DNA from 2 places in the Kitasatospora sp. NPDC056327 genome. Region 2 is predicted to be linked to the other one. Evidence: riboswitches for the same ligand, from Rfam matches in the RefSeq annotation. Region 2 holds a riboswitch; the other holds the start of a gene.
What was found. A riboswitch is a leader RNA that binds a small molecule or an ion and turns the genes downstream of it on or off. The one in region 2 is predicted to bind cobalamin.
Positions count from the first base shown of each region.

Region 1: linked by a shared signal. The riboswitch ahead of ACFCX4_RS20510 (HoxN/HupN/NixA family nickel/cobalt transporter) and the one ahead of ACFCX4_RS04705 (prenyltransferase/squalene oxidase repeat-containing protein) in region 2 are both predicted to bind cobalamin.

Region 1 is NZ_JBHJRC010000138.1:758-12,383, forward strand. Features, by position in the region: gene ACFCX4_RS20495 (AAA family ATPase) at 1-212, shown strand, start outside; gene ACFCX4_RS20500 (Fpg/Nei family DNA glycosylase) at 320-1,150, shown strand; gene ACFCX4_RS20505 (ArsR/SmtB family transcription factor) at 1,214-1,588, opposite strand; cobalamin riboswitch at 1,672-1,865, shown strand; gene ACFCX4_RS20510 (HoxN/HupN/NixA family nickel/cobalt transporter) at 1,897-3,018, shown strand; gene ACFCX4_RS20515 (M24 family metallopeptidase) at 3,098-4,204, shown strand; gene efp (elongation factor P) at 4,271-4,834, shown strand; gene nusB (transcription antitermination factor NusB) at 4,839-5,276, shown strand; gene ACFCX4_RS20530 (thioesterase family protein) at 5,438-6,277, shown strand; gene ACFCX4_RS20535 (hypothetical protein) at 6,535-7,455, shown strand; gene ACFCX4_RS20540 (transcriptional regulator) at 7,601-8,104, opposite strand; gene pyrR (bifunctional pyr operon transcriptional regulator/uracil phosphoribosyltransferase PyrR) at 8,434-9,057, shown strand; gene ACFCX4_RS20550 (aspartate carbamoyltransferase catalytic subunit) at 9,063-10,040, shown strand; gene ACFCX4_RS20555 (dihydroorotase) at 10,067-11,371, shown strand; gene ACFCX4_RS20560 (hypothetical protein) at 11,368-11,626, shown strand, end outside.
Region 2 is NZ_JBHJRC010000017.1:41,791-53,416, forward strand. Features, by position in the region: gene ACFCX4_RS04695 (flagellar hook-length control protein FliK) at 1-176, shown strand, start outside; gene ACFCX4_RS04700 (hypothetical protein) at 272-1,696, opposite strand; cobalamin riboswitch at 1,825-1,902, opposite strand; cobalamin riboswitch at 1,992-2,123, shown strand; gene ACFCX4_RS04705 (prenyltransferase/squalene oxidase repeat-containing protein) at 2,227-5,106, shown strand; gene ACFCX4_RS04710 (hypothetical protein) at 5,103-6,308, shown strand; gene ACFCX4_RS04715 (CbiQ family ECF transporter T component) at 6,319-7,548, shown strand; gene ACFCX4_RS04720 (ABC transporter ATP-binding protein) at 7,545-9,188, shown strand; gene ACFCX4_RS04725 (ECF transporter S component) at 9,185-10,006, shown strand; gene ACFCX4_RS04730 (hypothetical protein) at 10,067-10,357, shown strand; gene tcmP (three-Cys-motif partner protein TcmP) at 10,528-11,626, shown strand, end outside.

The sequences.
Region 1 (11,626 bases), on a different contig from region 2:
CCAGCCTGGACTCGGTGCTCGGCCGCAACGCCCGGCGCAGCGGCAACCGCCGGCTCGGTGACGAGGAGGTGGCCCGGATCCACGGCCGGATGGCCGGCTGGTACAACTCGGGCCTGCCGATCATCGACAACTCCCACCTCGACGTGGCCGCCACGGCGGCCGAGCTGGACCGGGTGATCCTGGCCCGGCTGATGGGCGTCCCGGTCCGCTGAGCCCGGCCGCCGGCCGTCCGCGGCCGGTGCTCCGGGCGGGCCGGGCTGTCGGTGCCGGCTGCGATGATGGACGCGTCCTGAACGAACCACCGGGGGGAGCCGCGCCCGTGCCGGAAGGCCACATCATCCACCGCCTCGCCGCCGAGAACCACCGTGCCTTCGGCGGCCGGCCGGTCCGTGCCAGCAGTCCGCAGGGCCGCTTCGCGGACGGCGCCAAGCTGATCGACGGGCGGGAGCTGACCGCGGCGGAGGCCACCGGCAAGCACCTGTTCCTCGGCTTCGGCGAGGACGCCTGGGTGCACGTCCACCTCGGGCTGTACGGCGGGTTCACCTTCGGCGAGCCGGGTGACGGCCCGGTGCCCGAGCCGGTCGGCCTGGTCCGGCTGCGGCTGGCGAACGACGAGCACTTCGCGGACCTGCGCGGTCCCAACACCTGTGCGCTGATCACCGGCGCGGAGAAGGCCGCGGTGGCCCGCCGCCTCGGTCCGGACCCGCTGCGCGCGGACGCCGACCCGGACGCCGCCTGGCGGCGGATCTCCGGCAGCCGCACCACGATCGCCGCGTTGCTGATGGACCAGAAGGTGCTGGCGGGCGTCGGCAACGTGTACCGCGCCGAGGTGCTGTTCCGGCACGGCATCGACCCGCACCGGGCCGGCCGCGACCTGCGCCGTGCCGAGTGGGACGCGATCTGGGCGGACCTGGTCGCCCTGATGCGCGAGGGCGTCGGCGCGGGCCGGATCGACACGGTCCGTCCCGAGCACACCCCCGAGGTGATGGGCCGGCCGCCGCGGGTCGACGACCACGGCGGCGAGGTCTACGTCTACCGGCGCGCGGGGCAGCCCTGTCTGGTCTGCGGAACCGACGTCCGTGCCGAGGAGCACGCCTCCCGCAACCTCTTCTGGTGCCCGTTCTGCCAGCCCGCCGCCGCCTGGACGTGAGGCGGCGCGGGAGGGCGTGAGCGGTCGTGAGGTGACGCCGGCTCCGGTCCGGCCGGGCCGGCGTCAGCCCGCCGAAGCCCCGTCGGCGTCACCGGCGCACTGGTCCAGCAGGGGGCGCAGGCCGGCGTCCACGAGCCGGTAGCGCACGACACGTCCCTCCTTCTCGCCCGCGACCACGCCTGCCGTCCGGAGCAGGCGCAGGGCCTGCGAGACGGCGGGGTCGCGCATGCCGGTGGCGACCGCGAGGTCGGTGACGGCGAGCGGGCCGGTGCGGTGCAGGGCGAGCAGCAGGGCGAGCCGTCCGGGGTCGGCGAGCAGCGCGAAGCGGTCGGCCCAGGAGCGGACCCCGGCGGTGTCGCCGATGGCCGCGATGGCCTCGCAGACCCGGTGGCCGTCGATGGTGCGGTGGCCCGCGCGGTCGGCCGGTACGAGATGCATGCGGCCCATTCTCGCAGGCGGGGCCCTGTGATCCTGGACACCTGCGCAGGTGCGCAGCCTTGCACGGGTTGTCCGCCGACCCCTACGGTGTTCCCCGCCGTGGTGCTCGGGAAGACCGGTGACGGACCCTCAGGGGTCCCAGTCCGGAGCGGCCCTCGCCACTGTGATCGGGGGAAGTCGTCCGTACCCACGACGCCACTGGGCGCTTCGCGCGCCTGGGAAGGCGGGTACGGGAGCCCCGTCAGCCAGGAGACCGGCCACGGCATCTCACGACGTCATTCCACGAGGTGCTGGAGCGTGATCCGAGCATGACCCTGCCCGAAACCGCCGCCGTCCCGACGGCGCCCGCGTCCCTTCCCGCGTTCCGCTGGCGGCGTGAGGACACCCTGCGCACGGCCGGCCTGATGGGCGTGATCCTCGCCATGCACGTGGTGGCGTTCGGCACGCTGGTCTTCCTGGTCGCACCCGAGAGGTACGAGGTCGGCACCCAGGTCTTCGGGGTGGGCCTGGGCATCACCGCCTACACCCTCGGCATGCGGCACGCCTTCGACGCCGACCACATCGCGGTCATCGACAACACCACCCGCAAGCTGATGGCGGACGGCCGGCGCCCGGTCTCGGTGGGCTTCTGGTTCGCCCTCGGCCACTCCTCGATGGTGGTGCTGATGGCCGCCCTGGTGGCGGGCGGCGCCCAGCTGGCGAACACCCTGATGGACGACGGGTCCGCCACCCACCAGTGGCTCGGCGTGGTCGGGACCTCGGCCTCCGGCGCCTTCCTCTACCTGATCGGCGCCCTCAACCTGGCGGCGCTGTTCGGCATCCTCAAGGTGTTCCGCAGGATGCGGGCGGGGTCGTTCGACGAGGCCGAGCTGGAGGCGCACCTGAACTCGCGCGGCTTCCTGGCCCGGGTGCTGAACCGGGCGACCCGCTCGATCACCCGGCCCGGGCAGATGTTCCCGGTCGGCATGGTGCTGGGCCTGGGCTTCGACACCGCGACCGAGGTCACCCTGATGGTGATGGCCGGCTCGGGCGCCGCCTCCGGCCTGCCGTGGTACGCGATCGTCTGCCTGCCGCTGCTGTTCGCGGCCGGGATGAGCCTGTTCGACACCCTCGACGGCACCTTCATGAACTTCGCCTACCAGTGGGCGTTCTCCAACCCGGTGCGGAAGGTGTACTACAACCTGACGATCACCGGTCTGTCGATCGCGGTGGCGTTCGTGATCGGGACCATCGAGCTGGTCGGAGTGCTGCACGAGAAGCTGGACCTCACCGACCCGGTGAGCGGCTGGATCGCGGAGATCTCGCTGGACAACGTCGGGTACGCGATCGTCGGTCTGTTCGTGGTCGTCTGGGCGGCGGCCATCGCCTACTGGCGGCTGGCCGGGGTGGAGCGGAAGTGGGGCTCCGGGGCCGCGCCGGGAGCGCGGTAGCGGTGCCGGCCGGGCCCCCGCGGGCCCGGCCGGTGGCGTTCGGCAGGCGGATCGGGGCCCGGGTTCGTACGCTCGACGCATGGCTGATGCGTACGCGGGCCGGCGGGAGCGGTTGCGGGAGCACTGCAGTGCGTCCGGGGCCGACGCGGCGCTGATCACCCGGGCGGCGAACGTGCGGTACCTCACCGGCTGCCCGCCGTGCGGGGCGGCCCTGCTGCTCACCCGGGAGCGCGCGCTGCTCGCGCTGCCGGACGACCTCCCGCCGGACGACACCGGCGAGCACCTGATCACCCCCGAGGTCACCCGGCTCCCGGTGGCGGCCGGGGCGGACACCGCGGTCGCCGCGGCGGCGGCCGTGACCGGGCTGGGGGTGACCGGGCTGGCGGTGGAGGAGCACGACCTGACGGTCACCCGGCACCGGACGGTCGCCGGGCTCGCCGAGGGGGTGCGGCTGACGGACGTGGGGCGGGCGGTGGAGCGGCTGCGGCTGGTCAAGGACGAGCACGAGATCGCCGACCTGCGGATCGCCGCGGAGATCGCCGACCAGGCGCTCGGCGAACTGCTGGAGTCGATCCTGGTCGGCCGCACCGAGCGGCACCTGGCGATGGAGCTGGAGCGCCGGATGATCGACCACGGCGCGGACCGGGCGGCCTTCCCGGTCTCGGTCGGCACGGGCAGCCACTCGGGCCGGCAGGCCCACCAGCCCACCGACCGCCGGGTCGAGGAGGGCGACTTCCTGACGGTGGTGCTCGGCGCGCAGTACCGCGGGTACGGGGTGTCGACCGCCCGGACCTTCGTGATCGGGGCCGCCCCGGCGCCCTGGCAGGTCGAGCTGCACCGGCTGGTGTTCCGCGCCCAGCGGGCCGGCCGGGAGGCGCTCGGACCGGGGGTCGAGCAGTGCGTGCCCGACCGGGCGGCCCGGGAGATCCTGCGGGCGGCGGGGCACGCGGACGGCTCCCCGCACCCGGTCGGCCACGGCATCGGGCTGGAGATCCGGGAGGCACCGCGTCTCGGCCCCACGGACATGGGTAAACTGGACAGTCGCGTGCCGGTCACCGTCGGCCCGGGGGTGCACCTCCCGGGGCGGGGCGGGGTCCGGATCGAGGACACGCTCGTGGTGCGCCCCCCGGAGGAGGGCGGGCCCGAGCTGCTCACCATCACCACCAAGGAGCTCCTCGCCCTGTGACGCAGGTGTGCCACAGGACGCGACCCCTTGGTTCCTTGACAGCTATATCCAGGAGTAAGTGCGCCCGTGGCTTCCACGAACGATCTCAAGAACGGCATGGTCCTCAAGCTGGAGGGCGGCAAGCTCTGGTCCGTCGTCGAGTTCCAGCACGTCAAGCCCGGCAAGGGCCCGGCCTTCGTGCGTACCAAGCTCAAGGAGGTCCTGACGGGCAAGGTCGTCGACAAGACCTTCAACGCGGGCACCAAGGTCGAGACCGCCAACGTCGACAAGCGCACCATGCAGTTCTCGTACAAGGACGGCGAGAACTTCGTGTTCATGGACATGGACACCTACGACCAGCTGACCATCGAGCCGGGCGTGGTCGGCGACGCCGCCAAGTACCTGCTGGAGGGCTTCGACGCGCTCGTCGCCGTGAACGAGGGCGCGGTGCTGTACATCGAGCTCCCGGCCGCGGTCGAGCTCGTCATCTCCGAGACCGAGCCGGGCGTCCAGGGCGACCGCTCCACCGGTGGCACCAAGCCGGCGAAGCTGGAGACCGGCGCCGAGATCCAGGTGCCGCTCTTCATCACCACCGGCGAGAAGGTCAAGGTCGACACCCGCGACGGCAGCTACCTCGGCCGGGTGAAGTAAGTCCGTGTCGTCCGCACGCACCAAGGCCCGCACGCGAGCCTTCCAGATCCTGTTCGAGGCCGATCACCGCGGGGTCGACCCGCTGACCGTCCTCGCCGACTGGGTGGCCCGGGCCCGGGAGCCCAAGCCGGACGAGGGCACCCCGCAGGTCGGCGAGTACACCATGGAGCTGGTCGAGGGCTACGTCCAGTACGCCCGCCGGATCGACGAGCTGATCTCGCAGTACGCGGTCGGCTGGACGCTCGACCGGATGCCGATCGCGGACCGCAACGTCCTTCGGCTCGGCGCGTACGAGCTGATCTGGGAGGACGGCGTCCCGGACGCGGTCGTCGTCGACGAGGCGGTGGAGATCGCCAAGGAGTACTCCACCGACGACTCCCCGGCGTTCGTCAACGGCCTGCTGGCCCGCTTCATGGAGCTGAAGCCCGGCATCCGGCGCTGAACCCGAGCACCGCACCGACGGCCGCCCGACCCGACAACGGTCCGGCGGCCGTCGTGCGTGGTCACCCGTTCGGCGTATGGTGGTCCCTACTCGCCAGTAACCAGGCGTGCCGGCGGCCCGCGCCCGCCGGCGACCCCCGCAGCGAAGGGCAGGCCAACCCCATGACCACGGCGATCCGCAGCGAGTTCGACCAGGGCATCGCCCTCACCCCGCACCCCGACGGGGCCGGCCGGTACGACGGCGAACTCGGCGCCGGCTGGCGGATCGGCGGCGGCGTCAACGGCGGGCTGCTGCTGGCCTTCGCCGGCCACGCGCTCTCGCTCGCGCACACCGCCCGCCCGGAGAGCGCCGGTCACACCGACCCGGTCTCGATCAGCGGCTACTACCTCTCCTCCGCCGTGCCCGGACCCGCCACCGTGCACACCGAGGTGATCCGCACCGGCCGCACGCTCTCCACCGGCACCGCCTCGCTCGTCCAGGGCGGTACGGAGCGCCTGCGGGTGGTCGCCAGCCACGGCGACCTCGCCGCCCTCGACGGCGAGGTGCGCACCACCGCCGCCGCGCCGCAGCTGCCGCCGCCGGAGCAGTGCATCGGCGTCGAGCACGCGCCCAGGGAGCTGCTCGACCAGGCCGCCCTGCTGGAGCGCTTCGACCTGCGGCTGGACCCGGCCACCGTCGGCTGGGCGCTCGGGCAGCCGTCCGGCGCCGGCCGGATCCAGGGCTGGTTCCGGCTCGCCGACGGCCGCGAGCCCGACCCGCTGCTGCTCCTGCTGGTCGCCGACGCGCTGCCGCCGGTCACCTTCGACCTCGGGATGCCGGGCTGGGCACCGACCGTCGAGCTGACCGTCCACCTGCGGGCGAAGCCCGCCGCGGGCTGGCTGCGGGTGGTGCACGCCACCCGGAACCTGGCCGGCGGGTACTTCGAGGAGGACGCCGAGGTCTGGGACTCGACGGGCCGTCTGGTGGCCCAGTCCCGCCAGCTGGCGCGGGTGCCCCGGTAGCGCGGCACCGGCGCGGGGCCGGCGCAGGGCCGGGGCGCGTGAGCGGGCGTGCACTCCGCGTGATGAACGCGGCGCGGCCGGGGCGGACCCGGGGGGCGTGAGGGCCGGGCCGCACAACCGTGCGTGACTCCAAACATCCGATTCACCCTCGGTTACAGTCCTGTGACACGTCGTACGTGTGCGCCACGCGGGGCGGGGGAGGACAAGGTCGGCGGTGCCACCCGCCGCCGATCGTCCGTCCCGCCCGAGGAGCCCCGATGAGCCGCAACGGCCGCGCCCGCCGCACCCCCGACTGCACCGCCGCCGGCACCCGTCCGCGGGTCCGCTCGCGCGCGGCCGCCGAGCGGACCGAGGGCTGCGAGCGGCAGCGCGGCGACGGCGCCGGCCAGGCCTTCGTGATGGGCGTGCTCACCAGCGCCGAGGACTTCGAACGGGCCCGCGCCTGGCGGCTGTCCGACGCCGCCGACCACGAGCAGTACCTGCGGGAGACCGCGGAACTGCTGGCCGACGCCCGGCGCCGGTTCGACACCGTCCGGGCCCGGATGTTCCACCCGCAGGACTTCGCCGAGTTCTGTCTGCTGCACGGCCTCGACCCGGCCGAGCCGGCCGCCCGGGACCGCTACCTGGTCAACCCGCCGCTGCGCACCCAGCTGCTGGCCTATCAGGGGGAGGAGCTGGCGGGCGACTTCGTGCCCCGGCTGGTCCGGGCCCGCGAGAACGGTCTGACGCTGCGCCACGCCGACCTGCTGCTCGACGGCCGGCTCTACGGGGAGCGCGACGACGCGGTGGGTACCGCGTACGAGCGCGGCGCGGAGGTGTTCCGCCGGATGCTGCTCGGCGCCGGCAGCGGGGTCTACGAGCTGCGGGTGGCGGTGGACGCGCCGGGCGGGCGGCTGGCCGCGGCCGCCCGGGTCCTCCAGTGGGAGGACGGCGTGGTCCGGATCAACGACGAGGACCTCGAACTGCTCTGCGCGGTGCTCTGTGCCGGGCTGGCCCGTGAGCTGCCCGGCCTCGCGGTGCTGCACGGCGCCCAGGGCTCGGCCGCGGCCTGCGGCGAGTACCGGCCGACGGCCTGGGCCTGGGCCAGCGAGGGCCGGGTGTGGGCGCCCGCCGACGGGCCGGTGCGGCTCGACGGGGTGGCCGCCGAGCCGGGCTACCGCCTGGAGACGGTCTGCTGAGGCCCCTCGGGGGCCGTTCCGGGCACGGCGCGGGCCGCAGGGAGCGCCGCGGCGCGGCACCCCTCGCGGGGGCCGCGCCGTGACGTTTCTGCAGGTGTCCGCCGCTCCCGCGGGGCGGGAGACGGGCGGGCCGGTGCGGCGAGCCTCAGCCCGCCTCCTCCTCGCGCACCGCACGGCGCGCGTCGGGGTTGAGCACGCCCCAGGAGATCAGTTGCTCGGTGAGGATCGACGGCGACTGGTCGTAGATCACGGCCAGGGTGCGCAGGTCGTCCTGCCGGATCGACAGCACCTTGCCGTTGTAGTCGCCGCGCTGGCTCTGGATGGTCGCCGCGTAGCGCTGCAGCGGGCCGGCCTTCTCGGACGGGACCTGGGTCAGTCTCTCCAGGTCGAGGACCAGGCGCGGCGGCGGCTCGGCCGCGCCGCCGGGCGTGCCGCCGGGCAGCAGCTCCTGCACCGGGACCCCGTAGAACTCGGCCAGTTCGGCCAGCCGCTGCACGGTGACCGCACGGTCGCCGCGCTCGTACGAGCCGACGACGACTGCCTTCCAGCGCCCCTGGGACTTCTCCTCGACACCGTGCAGGGAGAGCCCCTGCTGAGTGCGGATGGCTCGGAGCTTGCCTCCGAGCTGCTTCGCGTAGTCGCTGGACATTGATCTCCCCGGACGAGATTGCTTCGCGTTCAGTGGTGGGTCACGGGCGATTGGCCGACGCCGTTACCGGTGGGTTCGACGTCCGTCTCGTAACTCACTGTGAGGTTACGTAGAGTGAGGTAGTTGCGTCAAGCCGAATGGGGCAGTCGTGCGAATGGGCCGCATCACCGGTGCGTCCGGTGCGTGAACCCGGGGAAGCGGAATGATGGCCGTCGGTTGGCCACAAATGACGCTGATAGGATGGCGGAGCCCGCGCCGCACCCCGGCGGGGCTTCCCAGACATCCTTTAAGACCCGTCCCGTGAGGCGGGGAAGGAGGTCCGCTTCGGCATGACCGCACACCAGGAATCCGCTCCGAGGCCGCCGCACCAGGTGCTGGACGGCACGGACATCGCCCGGGTCATCACCCGGATAGCGCACGAGATCGTCGAGCGCGCCAAGGGCGCCGAGGACGTCGTGCTGCTCGGCATCCACACCCGGGGCGTCCACCTCGCCCGGCGGCTGCACGCCCGGCTGGCGCAGATCACCGGCCAGGAGATCCCGCTCGGCACCCTGGACATCACCATGTACCGGGACGACCTGCGGCTGAAGCCCGCCCGCGCGCTGGAGCACACCGAGATCCCGCCCGGCGGCATCGACGGCCGGCTGGTCGTCCTCGTCGACGACGTGCTCTTCTCCGGGCGCACCATCCGCGCCGCGCTCGACGCCCTCAACGACATCGGCCGCCCGCGCGCCGTCCAGCTCGCGGTGCTCGTCGACCGCGGCCACCGCGAACTGCCGATCCGCGCCGACTACGTGGGCAAGAACCTCCCCACCTCGCTGCGCGAAGCCGTCCAGGTGCGCCTGTCCGACCGCGACGGCGTGGACGCCGTGCTGGTCGGCGACCGCGACTACGCCGCGCGCTCCTCCCAGGCCCTGGCCTCCCAGCCCACCGAACCGCACCTCCCGGAGTAGCCCGCGTGAAGCGCCACCTCGTGTCCGCAGCCGATCTCAGCCGCGACGACGCGCTGCTCGTCCTGGACACCGCCGAGGAACTCGCCCAGCTCTCCGGCCGGGCCGTCAAGAAGCTCCCCACCCTCCGCGGCCGCACCGTGGTCAACCTCTTCTTCGAGGACTCCACCCGGACCAAGACCTCCTTCGAGGTCGCCGAGAAGCGGCTCTCCGCCGACGTCATCAACTTCTCCGCCAAGGGCTCCTCGGTCTCCAAGGGCGAGAGCCTCAAGGACACCGCCCTGACCCTGCAGGCGATGGGCGCCGACGCGGTCGTCATCCGGCACCACGCCTCCGGCGCGCCGGCCCGGCTCGCGCAGTCCGACTGGCTGCACGGCAGCGTCATCAACGCCGGTGACGGCACCCACGAGCACCCCACCCAGGCGCTGCTCGACGCCTTCACCATGCGCCGCCACCTCAACCCGGGCTCCGGCCACGACCTCGCGGGCCGCCGGGTGACCCTCGTCGGCGACGTCCTGCACAGCCGGGTCGCCCGCTCCAACGTCCACCTGCTCACCACGCTCGGTGCCCAGGTCACGTTCGTCGCGCCGCCGACCCTGCTGCCGATCGGCATCGAGAACTGGCCCTGCGAGGTCAGCTACGACCTGGAGAGCGTGCTCCCCAAGACCGACGCGCTGATGATGCTGCGGGTCCAGCGGGAGCGGATGAACGCCGCGTTCTTCCCCACCGAGCGCGAGTACGCCCGCCGCTACGGCCTGGACGGCGCCCGGATGGCCCAGCTGCCCGAGCACGCCATCGTCATGCACCCCGGCCCGATGGTCCGGGGCATGGAGATCACCGCCGAGGTCGCCGACTCGCCGCGCTGCACGGTGGTCGAGCAGGTCGCCAACGGCGTCTCCGTCCGGATGGCCGTGCTCTACCTGCTGCTCGGCGGCGCCACCCTCACCGACACCCCCCGTACCGACTCCGGCGAGACCGCCCGGTGAACGAGCGAAGCGAGCGAACCCACACGATGGTCACCTACCTGATCCGCAACGCCCAGGTCCTCGGCGGGGCCCCGCAGGACCTCCACCTCGCCGACGGCGTGATCCGGGCGGTCGGCACCGCCCTGGACGTCGTGGCGGACATCGAGATCGACGCCACCGGGCTGATCGTCCTGCCCGGCCTGGTCGACCTGCACACCCACCTGCGCGAGCCCGGCCGGGAGGACGCCGAGACCGTCCTCACCGGCACCCGGGCCGCCGCCAAGGGCGGCTTCACCGCCGTCCACGCCATGGCCAACACCTTCCCGGTGGCCGACACCGCGGGCGTGGTCGAGCAGGTCTGGCGCCTCGGCCAGGAGTCCGGCTACTGCGACGTGCAGCCGGTCGGCGCCGTCACCGTCGGCCTGGAGGGCAAGAAGCTCGCCGAGCTCGGCGCCATGCACGAGTCCGCGGCCGGCGTCCGGGTCTTCTCCGACGACGGCAAGTGCGTCGACGACGCGGTGATCATGCGCCGCGCGCTGGAGTACGTGAAGGCCTTCGACGGTGTCGTCGCCCAGCACGCGCAGGAGCCCCGGCTGACCGAGGGCGCCCAGATGAACGAGGGCCAGGTCTCCGGCGAGCTGGGCCTGGGCGGCTGGCCGGCCGTCGCCGAGGAGGCGATCATCGCCCGCGACGTGCTGCTCGCCGCGCACGTCGGCTCCCGGCTGCACGTCTGCCACGTCTCCACCGCGGGCTCGGTCCAGATCATCCGCTGGGCCAAGGCCAAGGGCTGGGACGTCACCGCCGAGGTCACCCCGCACCACCTGCTGCTGACCGACGAGCTGGTCCGCTCCTACGACCCGGTCTACAAGGTCAACCCGCCGCTGCGCACCGCCGACGACGTCCGGGCGCTGCGCGAGGCGCTCGCCGACGGCACCATCGACGCCGTCGCCACCGACCACGCGCCGCACCCGGCCGAGGACAAGGACTGCGAGTGGGCCGTGGCCGCGATGGGCATGGTCGGCCTGGAGACCGCGCTGTCCGTGGTGCAGCAGACCATGGTCGACACCGGCCTGCTGAACTGGGAGGGCGTCGCCGACCGGATGTCCCACCGCCCGGCCCGGATCGGCCGGCTCGCCGGCCAGGGCCGCCCGGTCTCGGTGGGTGAGCCCGCCAACCTGGTGCTCTTCGATCCCGCGTACCGTGGTGCCGTGAACCCCGACAGCTTCGCCACCCGTTCCCGCAACACCCCCTACAAGGGCCTCGACCTGCCCGGCCGGGTGCACGCCACCTTCCTGCGCGGCACCGCGACCGTGCTGGCCGGCGAGCTGGTCGAGCAGGGCGGGCTCGCGTGACCACGGCCCTGCTGGCCCAGGAACAGGCCAGGGTGACCAACTGGCCGGGGTACATCGGCTGGACGGTCGGTCTGCTGCTGGTCATCGGCCTGGTCTACTGGCTGATGCGCCAGGGCTGGAACTGGCGCCGCACCCTGCAGTCCGGCATCCCCCCGCTGCCCGCCGTGCCCGAGCGGGCCGGCCGGACGGTCCTGGAGACCAGCGGCCGGTACCACGGCACCACCACCGCCGGGAACTGGCTCGACCGGGTCGTCG
Region 2 (11,626 bases):
TGCCGACGACGTGCACCAACCCCACCGGCAGCGCCTACTGGTCGTACTGGCACGCCCAGCACGGCGGCCCCTGGTCGTACAGCAGCCTGGGGGCGGGCAGCTACGACCCGGCGCCCGGCGACGTCGAGGGCTGGGCCTTCGGCGCCGGCGCCCAGCCGGGCATCACCGCTCCCTGACCCCCGGTGCACCGGTGCCCCGGTCCTCCGCGACGGAGACCGGGGCACCGGTGGGTCCTGGGGCGTTCAGGCCGTCAGGCGCGGCCGCCGCCGGATCAGCTGCCGTAGCGCAGCGAGACGGTGTCGCCGAGGTGGACGGTGGTGGCCCGGGTGGCGGCGGTCGCGGTGGCGCCGTCGAGGCTCACCTTCCAGGCGGCGGAGCCGCTGTTGGCGGTGCCGTTGAGCGCCGTGATCGTCCCGCCGCCGGTGGCGGGGGTGACGGACGTGACGCAGCCGCCCGGGGTGGCGGTGGCGGCCGCGTCGAGGACGTCGCCGAGCGTCGCGGTGGTGCCGGTCGGGTTGACGGTGACGGCGCAGACCTTGAGCGCGCCGGTGCCGTCGTCGACGACCAGGGCGAGCCGGGCGGCGGTGCCGGAGGCGAACGCGATGGTGGCAGACCAGGTCGGCTCCCCGGCCGTGACCGGAGCGGGCGGGGCGGCGGTGAACCCGGCACCGGCGACGGCGCGCAGGCCGTCGACGGAGGCGTAGGGGGAGGGCGTGGTGTCGGTGGGCTGGTACTTGAACCCGCCGCCGGGCTTGAACTGCTGGGCGATCAGGAAGTCGACCGGGGTCTTGCCGGTGCCGCTGGTGAAGTCGGCTCCCTGGGGGTTGATGCCGCAGGCGTTGAGGCCGGAGACGGCCCAGCCGTTGGAGTCGGTGTTGACGCCCCACATGGCGTTGAACGCGCCGGAGGCCAGCAGCTTGCCCTTGAGGAAGTTCTTGGCGGCGACGACCGCCGGGTCGGTGCCGGGCACGCCGCCGACGCACAGGGAGGCCATGGCGGCCCCGGTCATGTCGATGTCGCTGCCCGTGCCGATCTCGGTGGGGTCACCGGCGGCCTTGGTGTAGTTCCAGCCGCCGTCCGTGTGCTGGTTGGCCCGCACAGCCGTGACGGAGGCGTCCAGCAGGGCCTGCGGAACGCGCTTGGCGCCGCCCTGGGTCCTGGCGCCGCCGAGGGCGAGGAGACCGAACACGGTCCCGTTGAAGTTGGCGGACGGGCCCCAGTAGCCGGGTTCGGCGGTCTGCCAGTAGGAGACCGCGTCGGCGATCAGGTTGCGACCGGGGCCGACGCGCGCGGGGTCGACGCCGGCGGCGTAGGCGTTCAGGATGCCCCGCTGGTAGTCGGTGGCGACCGGAGAGGCGCCCGGCCAGCCGGCGGCGGCGAGCTGGTTGCGGTAGACGAGACGGGCGTTCTTGGTGACGTCGCCGCCGGGCGTCACGTCGGCCGCCGCGGCGCCGGCCGCGGCCAGCGCGCTGAAGGCCCACTCGTTGGAGAGCCCGCCGCCGGTGACGTAGCTGCCGTCGGCGGCCTGGAGGGACTTCAGGTAGGTGACGCCGGTGCTCTTCGAGGTGGCGATCTGGGCCGGGGTGGCGGTCGCGTGGGCGGGGACGGCCGACAGCAGCAGCGCCCCGGCCGCCAGCGACACGGTCACGGCGGAGGCGAGGCGGGAGGAGGTGCGGGGTGTCGTGAGGAGGGTCACGGAACGGCTCCTTGGGGTGGCGGGCGCCGACCCGGCCCCGGCCCCGGCGCTCCCGGGGGAGCGCGACGGCCCGAGCGGCCGCCGCCCGGATCGCGTGGGCAGGCTTTCGCCGTAGTACTCGGCCGGGCGGGCATTCGGGCTCGGGGTGCCGCAGGACACCACCCCACACCGCTGCGCGTCAGCCCCGGATTCGCACCGGGTTCCCCCGCTCGGCCACCGCGGACGCTACCGCACCGCCGGACGTTCCACGAGGTGGGGAAGGCGACATGACGCACCGTTGACTCCGACTCGCAGACGTGGTCAGATGAACCGGTTTTTCATCCTCGGCATCAGGGGAAGCCGGTCCGAATCCGGCGCTGACCCGCAACCGTAGATCCGCCCCAGCGGCGGATGAGCCGGAATGCCTGTACCGGGGCCTTGTCACAGAAGTGCTTGCGTCGTCGTGGACTACGACGCGGTCGGGGCGGTTCCTCCTGGGGGGAGCCGTCGGCTGCGCCGTGCGGACCCGGTGACCGATCGGGGAGTCGCCAGTGAGGGCCAGGAACAGCCGTACGAGCCGCGGATCCAGAGGGTTCACGTCCTTTCTCGCCACCACTGCCGTCGCGGTCGCCGCGGGCGGCACCGTCCTGCTCGCCCACCCCGGCCGGGCCGCCGCCGACCCGATCGAGGAGTGCACGGCCACCACCGGCGCGATCGTCGCCGTCGACTTCGGCCACTGGGGCGGCGGAGTCCTCCGCGGCTGCGACGCCCGGCCCACGACCGGGATGAACCTGCTGCACAACGCCGGCTTCAGCACCACCGGCACCGAGCACGACGGCCCGGCCTTCGTCTGCCGACTCGGCAACGGGAGCTTCAACGGCGGCACCCAGTACCCGACCGCCGCCGAGGAGCCTTGCACCAACACCCCGCAGGCGACGGCCTACTGGTCCTACTGGATCGCCGAGCCCGGCCAGGACACCTGGTCCTACAGCCGGTTCGGCGCCGCCACCCAGAAGCCCAGGCCCGGCGAGGTCGAGGCCTGGGTCTACGGTGGCACCGACATCGGCGGCACCAGCGGGAAACCGACCTTCACCCCGGACTCCGTCCGCGCCAGGAACGGCGGACCGTCGCCCACCGCGACCCCGACCGCCTCCCCGGGCCCGACCGCCCCGACGTCCTCCGAGGGCGACCCGAAGGCCGCGGCGTCCTGGCTGGCCGGCCGACTGGTCGACGGCGAGTACATGGGGAACTGGGCCTTCGAAGGCCCCGACTTCCCCCGGACCTCCCTCACCGCGATCGCCCTGGCCGCGGCCGGAACCCAGGACCCGGCCCTGCGCAAGGTCGTCGGCTACCTCGCGGCGCACGCCGACGCGTTCCTGTACCCGGACGGACCCGCCGGGAAGCCCGACGCCAAAGCCGCAGCCCTGCTGGCGCTGGTCGCCGAGAGCACCGAGGGCGACCCCCGGGACTTCGGCGGCCGCGACCTGATCGCCGCGCTCACCGACCACCTGTGCACCGCGCAGGGCGAGAACGGGAAGTGCACGGCCGCCGGGGACTTCCACGGCGCAGCCTCGCCGTGGGTCCAGGCCTGGGCCGTGATCGCCCTGCGGCGCGCCGGTGTCACGCCGCCGCCCCAGGCGCTCGCCCGCTTCACCGCCCTCCAGTGCGCCGACGGCGGGACCGCCGGTTCGATGATCACGGCCGGGGGCCACTGCGAGTCCGACCCGGTGGCCACCGGCCTCACCGTCCTCGCGCTCCGTGGCACGGCCGGGGGCGAAGCCGTCGCGAAGAAGGCCTCGGACCGGCTCACGGCGAGCCAGCGGGCCGACGGCTCCTACGCCCCGTACGCCGGTGCCGCCGGGGACACGGTGAGCACCGCCGCCGCGGCCCAGGTCCTGCGGGCCACCGGCCAGGGGTCCAAGGAGGCGTCCGCCAAGGCGTGGGTGAGCGCACGGCAGAACACGGACGGCGGCTTCGGCCCCGACGAGTCGACGACCGAGTCCGACCCGGCCACCACCGAACAGGCGATCCTGGCCCTGACCGGCACCGACCCGACCACGGTCCGCCACGATCCGGACGGCGTCACCACCCCGCCGACCACGCCCGCCGGCCGGACCCCCGACCTCGCCAGGGGCAGCGCCTACCTCACCGCCCCCGCGAACCTGGTCGGCGGCCACTACTACGAGGGCTTCCCGGACTTCGCGGACTTCGGCCTCACCCTCGACGGAGCCTTCGCGCTCGCCGCCACGGGCACGGACGACGCGGCCCTGCGCCGGATCGTGGACTTCCTCGACGGGCAGGCCAAGGACGGCGGCGGGCGCACCGTCAACGACTGGACCGCGATCGGTACCGAGTACGCCGGAGGCGGCTCCATCGCCAAGGAGGCGCTGCTCGCCGAGGTCGTCGGCCGTGACCCGCGCGCCTTCGGCGGACACGACCTGATCGCCGCCCTCGCCGCAGCCGTCTGCGCCGGGGCCGACGCGGCCACCGGCTGCGCCGGCCCCGGCAACTACACCTACGCCACCTCGGTGTTCTCCCAGGCGCTCGGCATCATGGCGCAACTGCGCGCCGGCGACACCGCGAACGCCGACTCCGCGGTCGCCTACCTGAAGAGCCTCCAGCACGCCGACGGCTCCTGGCCGAGCCTGATCCCCGCCACCGGCGACTCCGACGTGGACAGCACCGCGATGGCGGCCATGGCGCTCGCGCTCGTCCCCGGCACCGAGGCCGCTCGGGCGGTCGACAAGGGCATCTCCTGGCTGGCGGGTCGGCAACTGCCGGACGGGGGCTTCCCCGGCGCGGCCGGAAACTCCACCAACTCGGCCGCGCTCGCCGTCCAGGGCATGGGTCTGCGCCAGGCCGCGTACGCCCCCGGGATCGCGAAGGCGCTCGACTTCCTCGCCGGACAGCAGAACGGCGACGGCGGCTTCAACGTCGCCTCCGAGGGCCAGCGGGGTTCGGACGTGCGGGCCTCCGCCCAGGCGGTCGGAGGCGCCACCGGGATCTCCTTCGGCACCCTGCGCCGGGACCTCGGAGGCTCTCCGACCCCTACCCCGACCCCCACCGCCACCTCGACGCCGACCGGCTCTCCGGCCCCCACGGCGACCTCGACCCCGACCGTGAGCGGCAGCCCTTCGCCGTCCCCGACGGTCACCGCCTCCCCGGCACCGACCGGAACGTCCGCGGCCGCCACCACCCCCGGGGACGTGCCCACCGGTGCCCCGGTCCCGGGTGCCGCAGGCGGCGCAGGCCGGGGCGGCGGGGTGCCGGTCGATGCCACGCCGGCCGGGACGAACACCGGAAGCCTGGCACGCACCGGAGCCGAGACGCTGGGTCCGGCGACCGCCGCGGCCGTGCTGGCCGCCGTCGGAGCGGGCGCGGTCCTGATCGCCCGCCGCCGCGCGGGATCGACCCCGGGGCGTCACCGGTGACCCGGCTGCTCGGCCGGCTGCTCGGAGCCGCCGGCGGGACGCTCGCCCTCGCGTTCGGCGGGCTCACCGCCGTTCCCGCTCCGGCAGTGGCGGCGCCGCAGCCGATCGGGCAGTGCACCACCGGCTCCGGTGCGGTGCTCGCCGTGGACTTCAGCAGGTGGGGCGGGCCGCTGCTGCGCTCCTGCGGCACGACCCCCACCACCGGCTACGCGCTGCTCAACCAGGGTGGCTGGAAGACCGCGGGTACCGGGCACGACGGACCGGCGTTCATCTGCCGGATCGGCTACAGCGGGTTCCAGGGCGGCAAGCAGTTCCCCGCCCCGGACCAGGAGAAGTGCGTGCTGACGCCCCCGGCCACGGCCTACTGGTCGTACTGGCACGCCGACCCGGGCCAGAACGAGTGGTCGTACAGCCAACTGGGCGCGATGAGCTATCAGCCGAAACCGGGCAGCGTCGACCTGTGGATCTTCGGCGGCACGAACATCGAGGGCACGGAGGGGCGGCCCACCTTCTCGCCGGACACCGTGCGCGCCCACAACACGGTGCCCGGCGGTGGAACGGCCACCACCCCCGCCCAGCCCCCGCCGCCGACCGACCCCGGAAACGGCAGCACCGGCGGCAGCACCGGTGGCTCCACCGGCGGTGCGGCAGCCGGGGGTGGTACCTCGTCCGGCGGGAGCGGCTCGTCCGGTGGCACCGGATCCACCGGAGGCAGCGGTTCCACCGGCGGCTCGACATCCTCCGGCGGTGGCACCGGACCGGGCGGATCCTCCGGCGGCGGCAGTGCAAGCGGTGGCGGCACGGCGCCGAAACGGCCGACCGCGGCCCCGAGCGCCACCTCCGGCGCCGCTCCTCCCCGGCCGGCGACCCCGCCGGCCGAGGTGCCGACAGCGGTGGTGCCGGTACCGGAGCCCACGGAGCCCTCGGCCCCGAGCGGCGAGAGCACCGATCCGCCCGCTCCGGCGCCGTCGGAGACGCCTGCGGCCGTCGAGACCGCTCCCGCGCCGGAGTCCCCGACCGAGACACCGGCCCCGTCGGCGTCCGTGAACGCCGCAGGGCCGCCGGTGGTGGACGCGGCCCCGGCGGCCGAGGCCCCGCACGACGCCGGGTCGATGGTCCCCGCCGTGGTCGGCGGTGCCCTCCTGGTGCTCCTGGGGCTGGTCACCTTCGGCGTCGCGCGCCGTCGCCGCCGGGCCGAGTGACCGGGTGACCATGCCCGGCGCACCCGGCACCGGCCTCCCCCGACCCGCCCCCGGGCGCGCCGGGGGAGGCCGGCGCAGCCCGCGCGACCTCCACCCCCTGGCCTGGTGGACCTGGGCGCTCGCCCTGGCGACCGCCGCGAGCCGCACCACCAACCCGCTGCTGCTCCTGCTCGTCCTCGCCGTCCTCGGCCACGTCGTCACCGCCCGCCGCACGGAGGCTCCGTGGGCCCGGGGCTTCAAGTACTACCTGGTGCTGGCACTCACGGTGGTGGCGATCCGGGTGGTGTTCCGCTGCGTCTTCGCCACCGGCATCACGCCGCACGACCACCTGCTCTTCTCGCTGCCCCACATCCCGACCCCCGCCTGGTACGCGGGCATCCGGATCGGCGGCCCGGTCTCGCTGGAGGCCACCCTCTCGGCGGCCTTCGACGGACTGCGGCTCGCCTGCCTGATCTGCTGCATCGGCGCCGCCAACACCCTCGCCAACCCCAAACGCGCCCTTCGTGTCCTGCCCGGCGCGCTCTACGAGCTCGGCGTCGCCGTGACGGTCTCGCTCAGCGTCGCCCCGCAGCTGGTGCAGAGCGTCCAACGGGTCGCGCGGGCACGGCGGTTGCGGGCGGGCCGGGCCAAGGGCGTGCGGGCCCTGCGCGGCATCGTCGTCCCGGTCCTGGAGGACGCCCTGGAGCGTTCGCTCCACCTGGCCGCCGCGATGGACTCGCGCGGCTACGGACGCTCGGGCACCGTCACCCGCCGCTCCCGCCGGACCACCGGTGCCCTGATGCTGCTCGGCATGTGCGGGCTCTGCGCAGGGGTGTACGGGTTGCTGGACGGAACCGCCCCCGCCGCGCTCGGACTGCCCGCCTTCGTCATCGGTGCCGGGCTGTGCGTGGCCGGGCTGCTGTTCGGAGGGCGCCGGGTCCGGCGCACCACCTACCGCCCGGACCGCTGGCGGGCCGCCGAGTTCGGGGTCGCCGGCTGCGGGGTGGCCGCCGCCGTCCTGCTGTTCGCCACGGTCGGTTACGACGCCACCGATCTCAACCCCTCCCTCTACCCGCTGAGTTGGCCGACGCTGCCGCCGGTCCCGGTGTTCGCCCTGCTGCTGGCCGGCGCCGCCGGTGTCATCGCCCCGCCGCCCGGCCGCCCGACGGTGCCCGGCGCCGTGCCCCGTCCGCGGGGCGGGACACCCGCGCCCACGCGTGCCGGCAGTGCCGACCGCCCGTCCACCGAGGTGACCAAGTGATCCGATTCGACCAGGTCGGCGTGGTGTACGACGGCGCGACCACTCCGGTCCTGCGGGACGTCGACCTGCACATCCCGGAGGGGGAGCTCTGCCTGGTGGTCGGCCGCACCGGCGTCGGCAAGTCGACCCTGCTCGGCGCCGTCAACGGCCTGGTCCCGCACTTCACCGGCGGCACCCTGCGCGGCCGGGTGACCGTCGACGGCCGGGACACCGCCCGGCATCCGCCGCGTGAACTGGCCGACGTGGTCGGCGTGGTGGGCCAGGACCCGCTGGCCGGCTTCGTCACCGACACGGTGGAGGAGGAGCTCGCCTACGTCATGGAGCAGCTGGCCGTCCCGCCGGAGGTGATGCGCAAGCGCGTGGAGGAGACCCTCGACCTGCTCGGCCTGGCCGACCTGCGCCACCGCGCGCTCCACGAGCTCTCCGGCGGTCAGCAGCAGCGCGTCGCGATCGGCTCCGTGCTGACCGCGCACCCCCGGGTCCTGGTCCTGGACGAGCCGACCTCGGCCCTGGACCCGACCGCGGCCGAGGAGGTGCTCGCCGCCGTCACCCGGCTGGTCCACGACCTCGGCGTCACCGTCCTGCTCGCCGAACATCGCCTGGAGCGGGTCGTCCAGTACGCCGACCGGGTCGCCTACCTGCCCGGTGACGGCACCGTCGTGGACGGCCCGCCCGCCGAGGTCTTCCGGCGCACGACGGTCGCACCGCCCGTCGTCGACCTCGGACGCCTGGCCGGCTGGCAGCCGCTGCCGCTCTCCGTCCGCGACGCCCGCCGCGCCGCCGCGCCGCTGCGCGAGCGGCTCACCGCCGTGCGCGTCCCCCCGCCGCGTCCGGCGGCCACAGCGGGGGAGACCGTGCTGGAGGCCCGCAAGGTGGTCGTCCGCCACGGTCCGGTGACCGCCGTCCGGGAGGCCGGACTGGAGCTGCGGGCCGGCGAGGTCACCGCCCTGATGGGGCGCAACGGCTCCGGCAAGTCGTCCCTCCTCTGGGCCCTCCAGGGCTCCGGGCCCCGGCAGGGCGGCAGCGTGCGGGTCACGGGGACCGGCGGAGGGCGGCCCCAGGACCCCAGACGGGGCTCCGCGGCGGAGGCCCGCCGGCTGGTGGGACTCGTACCGCAGACCCCCACCGACCTGCTGTACCTGGAGACGGTCGCCGAGGAACTCGGCCAGGGTGACCGCGAGTCCGGCCGGGCCGCCGGGGCGACCGCACGGCAGATCCTCGACCGTCTCGCCCCCGGGATCCCCGACGGCAGCCATCCCCGTGACCTCTCCGAAGGCCAGAAACTGGCCCTTGTCCTGGCGATCCAGCTGGCCGCGGCACCCCGGGTGGTCCTGCTGGACGAACCCACCCGGGGGCTCGACCACCACGCGAAGGAGGCGCTCGTCGGCATCGTCGACGCCCTGGCCGCCGAGGGACGCACGGTCATGGTCTCCACCCACGACGTCGAGTTCGTCGCCTCCGCCGCCGACCGCGTGGTGGTGATGGCCGAAGGCGAGATCGTCGCCGACGGTCCCACCGCCGACGTCATCGTCGCCTCACCCACCTTCTCCCCCCAGACCGCCAAGATCCTGGCGCCACTGCCCTACCTGACGGTCGCCCAGGTGGCGAAGGGGCTGGAGACCGCGGAGGCCGCCCGATGACCGCCGTCCGGATCCCCGGCCGGGCCCGCGTGGTCGTCGCCCTCGCCGCCTTCGTCGGCCTGGTCGCCTTCACCTGGCCGTTCGTCGTCGCCCCCGGGAAGTTCGGCTCCAACTACGCCCCGCCGCTGATCTTCGGCGCCCTGCTGGTCCTGGTCCTCGCCGTCGTGATCGCCGAGATCGCCTCCGGCGGCATCGACGCCAAGGCCCTCGCCATGCTCGGCGTCCTCTCCGCCGTCAACGCCGCACTCCGGCCGCTCGGTGCCGGCACCGCCGGGGTCGAGACGGTCTTCTTCGTCCTCGTCCTCGCCGGACGTGTCTTCGGCCCCGGTTTCGGCTTCACCCTCGGCTGCACCTCCCTGTTCGCCTCGGCCCTCCTCACCGGGGGCGTCGGGCCGTGGATGCCCTACCAGATGTTCGGCTGCGCCTTCGTCGGCCTGCTCGCCGGGCTGCTCCCGCGAACCCGGCGGCGCTGGGAGGTCCCGATGCTGGCCGCCTACGGGGCCTTCTCCGGCTACCTCTTCGGATTCCTGCTGAACCTCTCCTTCTGGCCGTTCTCCACCGACCCGAACAGCTCCGTCGCCTACCTGCCCGGCCTCCCCTTCACCGAGCAGTGGCACCGATACCTGCTCTTCGACCTGGCCACCTCCCTCGGCTGGGACACCGGCCGCGCCGTCACCACCTTCACCGCCGTCCTCGTCGTCGGCCCCGCCGTCCTCACCGTCTTCCGCCGCGCCGCCCGGCGCGCCAACTTCGAGCCCACCGTGCGCTTCGAGAAGCCGGAGGCCACCGGCAGGCCGGCCGCGGAACCAGCCCGGTAGTCGGAAAGGGTCATCACCATGCCGAAGGCCGGGAAGCCCCGGACGGAGACAGTGGACGGTGTGCAGGTCGTCGTCCTGTCCCCGGAGCAGTACGACGGGCTGGAGGCCAACCGGCGCAGGGTCGGGGGCCTGCAGACCCTGGTCGCCCGGATGAAACAGGAGCTGCGCCACGGGCGCGGGCTGCTGAGGGAGGTGGAGCAGCTGCTGGCGGAGCTTCCCGCCGAGCTGCTCGCGGACCTGGAGGACCGGATGGATCCGGGTCGCGGGCTCTCCGAGCTGCTCGGTGACATCCGTGCGGCACTGTCGGCCGGCGCCGCGTCGTCCGGAAGCTCAGACACGCCCGGGGAGTGACGCCGCGTGGCCCCGTCGGCCGAGCCGGAGCGGCCGGAACCGCGTTGACCACCGGTGAGTCGGCTGTCGCACGTGGTACTGGACCGGACGGCGGTCTTTACGGACGGGCTGCGGCTCGCCCACCCTGGAACGGTCGACGAGTCGTGCGGGTCTCGGGCCGGGAGGGACGGATGTCGAAGGGCACCTCGGGGGAGTACTGGACCGCGCCGGCGCTGCCCAGCCGGTTCAAGCACGACCTGTTGAGCCGGTACATACCGAAGTTCGGCGGAATGACCGGCTCACCGGGGGGTGAAGTGGTCTACCTGGACGGGTACGCGGGAGAGGGACGCTATCTCAACGGCGAGTCCGGGTCGGCCGACCGTGTGCTCAGGGTCGCGGCAGCGCACCAGGACCGAGGACAGGTCCGCTGGACGTGCTTCTTCGCCGAGAGGTCCGCCGAGTCGTTCGTCCAGCTCGAAACACTGGTGAACGAGTACCGGTCCCGAGGGGTGGATGCCCGGGCGTTCCACGGCGACGTCCACGGGCTGGTGGACGAGGTCCTCGCCGCGGCGGTGGGCAGGCCGCTGTTCCTGTTCCTCGACCCGTGCGGCCTCGCGTTGCCGTTCGAGCGCCTGGTGGACATCCTCGCGCGTCGCCGGAGCACGGCGAGGTGGCCACCCACCGAGCTGCTGCTCAACTTCAGCATGATGGCCGTGCGCCGGATCGGTGGGAACTCGCACTCCCCGAAAGGCAACGAACGCACCAACGAGCGGCTGGACGCGGTCTGCGGCGGCACCTGGTGGCGCCGCTACTTCGCCGACGGGTACACCCAGGACGCGGACGAGAGGGTGGCGGCCGAGTACAGCCTGCGGCTGGGGAAGAAGACCGGGATGCGCATGGTCTCGGTCCCGGTCACCAGGGGCCCGGGGCAGAAGGCCGTCTACAACCTGGTGTTCGGAACGCGGAGCAACCACGGACTGTGGGTGTTCGGCGACGCGCACGCACGCGCCCGTGACACGTGGTGGGAGGGCGTCGAGCTGGAGGAGGAGGCGAACGACAACGCCTTGTTCACGGTGGCGACCATGCGGAGGCCGGACCCTGCGAAGGTGCAGAAGGAGGCGGTGCCGGCCATCGCCGAGAACATCCGCAAGCTCGTACAGCGGGGGCGACCGTTCAAACTGGTCGACCACACGGTCCAGGTGTTCGGCGACTACTACGGCCAGGTCCCCGACACCGTGGTCGGCAAGGCGATCCGGCAGCTCCACGAGGCCGGGCTCATCGCCAGGGACG